Linked DNA regions of Azospirillum sp. TSH100. The main gene of each other region encodes a partner of the protein of the gene in region 2 in a complex. Links are inferred from orthologs where the notes say so. Each region holds a gene or a part of one and is shown on either strand. Other genes may lie near its edges.

Region 1 (3,923 bases), 220 kb from region 2 along the record:
CGCTCCGCGCCCGATTCCGCAGGGGATTAAGCATGGCTGAGCCGCGCGGGGCAAGGGTCCCCATTGTCCCGTGCTGCGGCAACCGCCCTATAGCTGTGCACCTGCGCAGGGGATACCAGCCCTCACCGGCGCCAGCCAACCGCCACGGCGCTTTCTGGACGCGAATTCATCAAACGGTCATGGCAGACCCCATCCAGCCGCCTGCGCAAATGCCGCAACGATGCCCCCGCCGGCCCGGTCTCGTTGACAGGGCCTTGCCATAGTCCTATGTGAGACCCGTCGATAGGCTGGCCCACATTCCGCTTTACTCCCGAGGTTTTCATGTTCGGCGCTCTCGCCCGCAAGATTTTCGGCACCGCCAACACGCGCGCGGTCAAGGCGCTGCACAAGACCGTCGCTCAGATCAACGCGCTGGAGCCGTCGGTCGCCGCGCTGTCGGACGACCAGCTGAAGGGTCGCACCGACTGGCTGCGCGAGCGGCTGGCCAAGGGCGAGACGCTGGACGACATCCTGCCGGATGCCTTCGCCACCGTGCGCGAGGCGGCCAAGCGCGTGCTGGGCCAGCGCCATTTCGACGTGCAGCTGATGGGCGGCATGGTGCTGCACAGCGGCAAGATCGCCGAGATGCGCACCGGCGAAGGCAAGACCCTGGTCGCCACGCTGGCCGTCTACCTGAACGCGCTGGAAGGCAAGGGCGTCCATGTCGTCACCGTGAACGACTACCTCGCCTCGCGCGACAGCGGCTGGATGGCGCGGGTCTACGGCTTCCTCGGGCTGTCGACCGGCTGCATCGTCCATGGGCTGGACGACGACGAGCGGCGCGCCGCCTATGCCGCCGACATCACCTACGGCACGAACAACGAGTTCGGCTTCGACTATCTGCGCGACAACATGAAGTTCCGGCTGGAGGAGCTGGTCCAGCGGCCCTTCAACTTCGCCATCGTCGACGAGGTCGACTCGATCCTGATCGACGAGGCGCGCACGCCGCTGATCATCTCCGGCCCGTCGACCGATTCGTCGGAGATGTATGTCCAGGTCGACCGGCTGATCCCGATGCTGGTTCCTGAGGATTACGAGAAGGACGAGAAGCACCGCTCCGTCAGCTTCACCGAGGCCGGTCAGGAGCATATGGAGCAGCTGCTCAGCGAAGCCGGGCTGCTGAAGTCGGGCGGTCTCTACGACATCCAGAATGTGGCGCTGGTCCACCATTCGCAGCAGGCGCTGCGCGCCCACATGCTGTTCCAGCGCGACAAGGACTACATCGTCAAGGACGACAAGGTCGTCATCATCGACGAGTTCACCGGCCGCATGATGGAAGGCCGCCGCTTCTCCGAAGGCCTGCACCAGGCGCTGGAAGCCAAGGAGAAGGTGACGATCCAGCGCGAGAACCAGACGCTGGCCTCCATCACCTTCCAGAATTATTTCCGCATCTATCCGAAGCTGGCCGGCATGACCGGCACCGCCCTGACCGAAGCGGCTGAGTTCGGCGAGATTTACGGGCTGGAAGTGGTCGACATGCCGACCAACGTCCCGGTCAAGCGCATCGACCATGACGACGAGGTCTATCGCACCGCGGCGGAGAAGTACCACGCTATGACCGACCTGATCGAGGACGCGCGCAAGCGCGGCCAGCCGGTGCTGGTCGGCACCACCTCGATCGAGAAGTCGGAACTGCTGTCGGAGCTGCTGACGAAGCGCGGCATCCCGCACAACGTCCTGAACGCCCGCCACCACGAGCAGGAAGCCTACATCGTGGCGCAGGCCGGCCGCGCCGGCGCGGTGACGGTCGCCACCAACATGGCGGGCCGCGGCACCGACATCCAGCTCGGCGGCAATCTCCAGATGCGGATCGAGGTCGAGCTGGCCGACGTTCCGGAAGGTCCGGAGCGCGACGCCCGCATTGCCCAGATCGAGGCCGAGATCGCCGAGGCGCGCGAGAAGGTCAAGCAGGCCGGCGGCCTTTACGTCATCGGCACCGAGCGGCACGAGAGCCGCCGCATCGACAACCAGCTGCGCGGCCGCTCCGGCCGCCAGGGCGATCCCGGCACCTCGAAGTTCTTCCTGTCGCTGGAAGACGACCTGATGCGCATCTTCGGGTCGGAACGGATGGACAGCATGCTCCAGCGTCTCGGCCTGAAGGAGGGCGAGGCGATCATCCATCCCTGGATCAACAAGGCGTTGGAAAAGGCGCAGCAGAAGGTCGAGGCGCACCATTTCGAGGTCCGCAAGAACCTGCTGAAGTTCGACAACGTCATGAATGACCAGCGCAAGGTCGTCTATGAGCAGCGCCACGAGGTGATGGAGAGCGAGGACATCGCGGAGGAAATCCGCGAGATGCGCCACCAGATCATCGCCAACATGGTGTCGACCGCGATTCCGGCCAACAGCTACTCCGAGCAGTGGGACATCGACGGCCTGCACGAGGCGGTCAACCGCGTGCTCGGCATGGATCTGCCGGTCCATGAGTGGGCCAAGGAAGAGGGCATCGCCGAGCCGGAGATCGAGGAGCGCGTGCGCGAGGCCGCCGACCGCAAATATGCGGACAAGGAGGAGGCCTACGGCGCCGAGACGATGCGGCATGTCGAGAAGAGCATCCTGCTCCAGATCCTGGACCAGGAATGGAAGGACCACCTCCTCCAGCTCGACCATCTGCGCCAGGGCATCAACCTGCGCGCCTACGCCCAGAAGGATCCGCTGAACGAATACAAGCGCGAGGCCTTCGAGCTGTTCGACAGCATGCTGATGGCCCTGCGCGAGCAGGTCACCACCATCCTGATGCATGTCGAAATCCGCATGGCGCCGTCGCAGGAGGAGCTGTTCGCCCGCCAGATGCAGGAGATGCACGAGGGCCGCATGGACCCGGCGCTGGCGATGGCCGCCATGGGGGCTGGCGATGGCGAAGCCCTGCCGGACGGCATGGTCCGCGCATCCACGCTCGCCGGCACGCCGGAGGACCAGCCCCTGCCGGCCGAGGTGATGGAGAACACCCCGCGCAACGCCGCCTGCCCCTGCGGGTCGGGCAAGAAGTTCAAACACTGCCACGGGCGCATGGCCTAAGGATCGGTCAGTGGGGACGCCTGCCGGCGTCCCCACCCTTGCAGTGAAACCAACCTCTTCCCGTCCCGTTTCCCATCCATCACCACGGAGAAGCGGGACGTCATGCTTGAAGAATTCAAGAAGTTCATCAGCCGCGGCAATGTCGTGGAACTGGCGGTCGGCATCATCATTGGCGCCGCCTTCACCGGGATCGTCAATTCCCTGGTCAAGGACATCCTGATGCCGCCGATCGGCTGGATCATGGGCGGCATCGACTTCTCAAACTATTTCCTCAGCCTGTCCGGCGGCCATTACGACTCGCTCCAGGCGGCCGAGGCGGCGGGGGCGGCCACCGTCAATTACGGCCGCTTCATCAACGCCTGCATCAATTTCCTGATCGTCTCGGGCGCGCTGTTCCTGATCGTCCGGCAGGTCAACCGGCTGCACATCCTGCACAGGGAAACGCCCAAGACCCCGCCGCGGCAGGAACAGCTGCTGGAGGAAATCCGCGACGCCCTGCGCGCTCAGGCCGGACACCCGCCCATCAACCGTACCCGCTGACCATTTTCCATCAACGCGGGAGCTTGTCACAGGCTCGTAAGAACCCTTCGTTGCCGCTGCGCGTCGAACGGGTTACCCTCTTGGGCAAGCTGGCGATGGCGGAGTGATGGCCTCACACGCCTGCGCTGTCCATGACCTCGGCAAGGGCCATGTCCATGTCCGCCACGCGCCGTCCCCCGACCGTCCCCGCCGGGGCGCCCCCATGAGCGCCCCGATGATCCGCACCGCGATCCGCACCGCGCGGACCGCGATCTCGCGGATGCTGACGATCCTGCTGCTGGCGCTTCTGACCGGCGATCCGGCGGCGGCGATCAACACCCCAGCGC
Region 2 (4,295 bases):
CATGTTTTTCCATCGCACGGGCAAGGCGCCGCAGCGTGTCTGTGGCCCATTGACCGCACCCGCCGGGACCGTTACCGGTATGACCAATCAGCCATGAACCGCTTTCCGACCAAAGGGGAACAACCCGTGCCCGGCACCGACGACAGCGCTCACGTCCCCTCCTCTTCCCAGCGGATTTCGGAGTGGGTGGCACAACAGCTTCTCGACCGCATCGCGCGTGGCGAGCTGGTGCCGGGCGAGCGTCTGCCGGGGGAACGCCAGCTGGCCGAGCAGCTGCATGTCAGCCGCGTCTCCGTCCGCGCCGCCTTGCAAAAGCTGAAGACCCAGGGCTTCCTCACCGCCGTCCAGGGCGGCGGCACCCGCGTGGTCTCCTCGGCCGGCGTCATGGACGGCGCCCTCACCGCGATGGTGCGCAGCACCCACCAGAACCTCTGCGACCTCGTGGAAATCCGCATGGCGCTGGAAAGCTGGGCCGCCCGGCGTGCAGCAGAGCGGGCCACGCAGGAGCAGATCGACACCATCGGCCGCATCCTGGCGGCGATGAGCGAGACCAACCGCGACGGTGGACGCGCGGCGGACGACATGGACTTCCACGTCGCCGTCGCCCAGGCTTCCGGCAGCCCGGTCTATCTGCACCTGCTGTCGACCATCCGCGACATCCTCGGCAACATGGTCGAGATGAAGCACACCGAGCCCTTCATGGAAAACCATGAGGCGCTGATGATCGAGCACCACCGTGCCATCCATCAGGCCATCGCCCGGCGCGATCCCGATGCAGCCGCCAGTGCGGTCACCGCGCATCTCGGCTGGATCCTGGCGCGCTACCGCACCATGTCGGAGCATCCCGCCGGCGGGACGAATGGCGGGACGGAAGGCGCGACCGACGCCACGCCCTCCTCCGACAGCGCCGGCGCCTGACCCGCTCGCGCCCTGAATTGTCCGCAAAACGAGAAGGCCGCAGCCTCCCGACGGAGACTGCGGCCTTTACCTTGCGATCGGTGACTGTCCTCAGCTGGCGAGGATCGTCTCGATCTGCTTGGTCACCTCATCGATGTCGGCCATGCCGTCAACCACCTTCAGCACGCCGCGGCCCTGGTAATAGGGCAGGATCGGCGCTGTCTGCTGGTGGTACTGGGCCAGACGGGTCGTCACCGTCTCCGCATTGTCATCGGCGCGCCGCTTGAACTCGGTGCTGCCGCAGACATCGCAGACGCCCTCGACCTTCGGCTTCTCGAAGCTGTCGTGATAGCCCTTGCCGCACTTGGCGCAGGTGTAACGGCCGGTGATGCGCTCAACCAGCACGTCGTCGACCACCCGCATCTCGACCACATGGTCGAGCTTCAGGCCCTTCTCGTCCAGCATCCGATCGAGCGCCTCGGCCTGGGCCACGGTGCGCGGGAACCCGTCGAGGATGAAGCCGTTCTTGACGTCGGGCTTGGAAATGCGCTCGGCGATCATGCTGACCATCAGCTCGTCCGGCATCAGCTTGCCGGCGGCCATGATCTCCTTCGCCTGCTGCCCGAGCGGCCCGCCTTCCGCCACCATGGCGCGGAGCATGTCGCCGGTCGACAACTGCACCAGACCACGAGTGTCTTCCAGACGGCGCGCCTGGGTCCCCTTCCCGGCGCCCGGCGGACCGAGCAGTATGAGGTTCATTACTTTCTCCCCCGAAGCTTCGATTTCTTGATCAATCCCTCATACTGGTGGGCCAGCAGGTGGGAATGAATCTGCGCGACCGTGTCCATCGTGACGGTGACCACGATCAGCAGGCTGGTGCCGCCAAAATAAAACGGAACCGAGTGCTGGGATATCAGGATTTCGGGGAGGAGACAAACCGCCACAAGGTAGGCGGAGCCGATGACCGTCAGCCGCGTCAGCACATAGTCGATGTGGTCGGCGGTGTTCTTGCCCGGACGGATGCCCGGGATGAAGCCGCCATACTTACGCAGGTTGTCGGCCGTCTCCGTCGGGTTGAAGACGATGGCGGTGTAGAAGAAGCAGAAGAACACGATCAGCGAGGCGTAGAGCAGCATATAGAGCGGCGTGCCGTGCGCGACGTAGCGCGACACCGCCTGCAGCCACTCCGGCCCCTCGCCGCCGGCGAAGCCGACCGCGGTCAGCGGCAGCAGCAGCAGCGACGACGCGAAGATCGGCGGGATGACGCCGGCCGTGTTCATCTTCAGCGGCAGGTGCGACGCTTCGCCACCGAACACCCGGTTGCCGACCTGACGCTTCGGGTACTGCACCAGCAGGCGGCGCTGGGCGCGCTCCATGAAGACGATGAAGAACACCACACCGACCGCCATCACCAGCATCAGGATGATGAAGACCGTGGACAACGCGCCCTGCCGGCCGAGTTCCAGCGTGTTGACCAGCGCGCGCGGCAGTTCCGCGACGATGCCGGCGAAGATGATCAGCGAGGTGCCGTTGCCGATGCCGCGCGCGGTGATCTGCTCGCCCAGCCACATCAGGAACATGGTGCCGCCGACCAGCGTGATGACCGTGGCGATGCGGAAGAACAGCCCTGGATCGAGAACCGCCGCACCCGTGGAGCCGCGCATCGCCTCGAGCCCGACCGCGAGGCCGTAAGCCTGGACGGTGGCGAGGACGACGGTGCCGAATCGGGTATACTGGTTCAGTTTCTTGCGCCCCGCCTCGCCTTCCTTCTTCATGGCTTCCATCTGCGGCGACACGGCGGTCAGCAACTGCACGATGATGGACGCCGAGATGTACGGCATGATGTTGAGCGCGAAGATGGTCATGCGGTGGAGCGCACCACCGGCCAGCATGTCGAACATGCCGAGGATGCCGCTGCCCTGCTGCTTGAAAACGTCCTGCAGGATGTGCGGATCAATGCCCGGAATCGGGATGTAGGTGCCCAGCCGATAGACGATCAGGGCCGCCAAGGTGAACCAAATCCGCTTTTTCAGCTCGGTCGCCTTGGAGAAAGCCCCGAAATTGATGTTGGCGGCAAGCTGCTCGGCCGCTGATGCCATGGTCCAATCCCTGTCCCGTAAGCGCGAACGGGGCGGCACTGCATGACGCAGGCCGCCCCTCGCGACTTCGCTTTTTGTAGTGCCCCGAAAGCCCGTACGCAAGCACGGGCTTGTCGCGGAACTTTACTCGGCGGCTTCGGCGGCGGGAGCGGTCAGCGTGACGCTGCCACCCGCCTTCTCGACGGCCTCGATCGCCGACTTGGACGCGCCGGCGACCGTGAAGGACACCTTCGCGGTCAGCTCGCCCTTGCCCAGCAGACGGACACCGTCCTTCTTCACCTTGCCGGTGACGCCGGCGGCGTTGAGCGCCGCGGCATCGATGGTCTCGGCGGCGTTCAGCTTGCCCAGGTCGATGGCCTTCTGGACCATGCCCAGGTTAACCACCGAGTATTCCTTGGCGAAGATGTTCCGGAAACCGCGCTTCGGCAGGCGGCGGTGCAGAGGCATCTGCCCGCCTTCGAAGCCGTTGATCGCCACGCCGGTGCGCGAGGTCTGACCCTTCACGCCGCGGCCAGCGGTCTTGCCCTTGCCCGAACCGATACCGCGACCGACGCGCATGCGCGCCTTGCGGGCACCGGCGTTGTCACGCAGGTCATTCAGCTTGGTCATGATCTCAGCCCTCGTTCTCGACGCGGACCAGGTGCGCGACCTTGGCGATCATGCCCCGCACGGCTGGAGTGTCCTCCAGCTCGCGGGTCCGGTGCAGCTTGTTGAGACCCAGACCGACCAGCGTTTCGCGCTGGTCGTGCTTGCGGCCGATCGGGCTGCCGATCTGGGTCACGACGACGGTCTTCTTCTCCGCCATGATCAGGCCTCCTGTCCGGCGCCGGCCTCACGACGGCCGAGGATGTCGCTCACGCGACGACCACGACGCGCCGCGACCGACCGCGGGCTGGTGACCTGGGTCAGGGCGTCGAAGGTCGCCTTGATCATGTTGTGCGGGTTCGACGTGCCGATCGACTTGGTCACGACGTCAGCGACGCCGAGAGCCTCGAAGATCGCGCGCATCGGACCACCGGCGATGATGCCGGTACCGGCCGGAGCGGCCCGCAGCACGACCTTGCCGGCACCGAAGTGACCGTTGGTGTCGTGATGCAGCGTGCGGCCTTCGCGCAGCGGAACACGGATCATGCCGCGCTTGGCCTGATCGGTCGCCTTGCGGATGGCTTCCGGGACCTCGCGGGCCTTGCCCGAACCGACGCCGACGCGGCCCTTGCCGTCGCCGACGACGACCAGAGCGGCGAAGCCGAAGCGACGACCACCCTTGACCACCTTGGCGACGCGGTTGATGCCGACGAG

Evidence for each region. The genes of interacting proteins can lie anywhere in the genome.
Region 1: the proteins of secY (region 2) and secA are in contact, whole or in part, in a crystal structure (PDB 3DIN), measured with the Thermotoga maritima proteins. The link is inferred for Azospirillum sp. TSH100 from one-to-one orthologs. Residues at the interface, in WP_004081795.1 of Thermotoga maritima: Glu108, Gly109, Glu110, Glu111, Ala236, Glu237, Arg238, Arg239, Ile240, Thr241, Ile242, Gln243, Tyr244, Ala245, Arg246, Arg247, Val248, Thr249, Gly250, Arg251, Arg252, Val253, Tyr254, Gly256, Ala257, Ser258, Thr259, Tyr260, Leu261, Pro262; in WP_004082002.1 of Thermotoga maritima: Glu261, Ala262, Arg263, Lys300, Ala301, Arg302, Thr303, Ile304, Ile305, Leu323, Tyr324, Asp325, Pro326, Val329, Ser330, Tyr333, Ile336, Lys340, Phe345, Val349, Glu363, Phe364, Tyr374, Ser375, Gly376, Gly377, Glu393, Ile395, Thr482, Ser483.

What each region holds. Positions count from the first base shown.
Region 1 is NZ_CP039634.1:1,233,317-1,237,239, reverse strand. What follows is about bases 1-3,257. They hold secA (preprotein translocase subunit SecA), read left to right. Parts: upstream 1-321; coding sequence 322-3,057; downstream 3,058-3,257. Other genes in these bases: mscL (large conductance mechanosensitive channel protein MscL), read left to right, coding at 3,160-3,257. Outside these bases: more of mscL, read left to right, coding at 3,258-3,597; E6C72_RS05850 (EAL domain-containing protein), read left to right, coding at 3,704-3,923. UniProt on the Escherichia coli protein: Required for protein export, interacts with the SecYEG preprotein conducting channel.
Region 2 is NZ_CP039634.1:1,450,684-1,454,978, reverse strand. Bases 827-3,789 are described here. They hold secY (preprotein translocase subunit SecY), read right to left. Parts: upstream 2,997-3,789; coding sequence 1,656-2,996; downstream 827-1,655. Other genes in these bases: rpmD (50S ribosomal protein L30), read right to left, coding at 3,610-3,789; rplO (50S ribosomal protein L15), read right to left, coding at 3,120-3,605; E6C72_RS06975 (adenylate kinase), read right to left, coding at 1,009-1,656; E6C72_RS06980 (FadR/GntR family transcriptional regulator), read left to right, coding at 827-918. In the rest of the region: more of E6C72_RS06980, read left to right, coding at 127-826; more of rpmD, read right to left, coding at 3,790-3,801; rpsE (30S ribosomal protein S5), read right to left, coding at 3,804-4,295. UniProt on the Escherichia coli protein: The central subunit of the protein translocation channel SecYEG. Consists of two halves formed by TMs 1-5 and 6-10.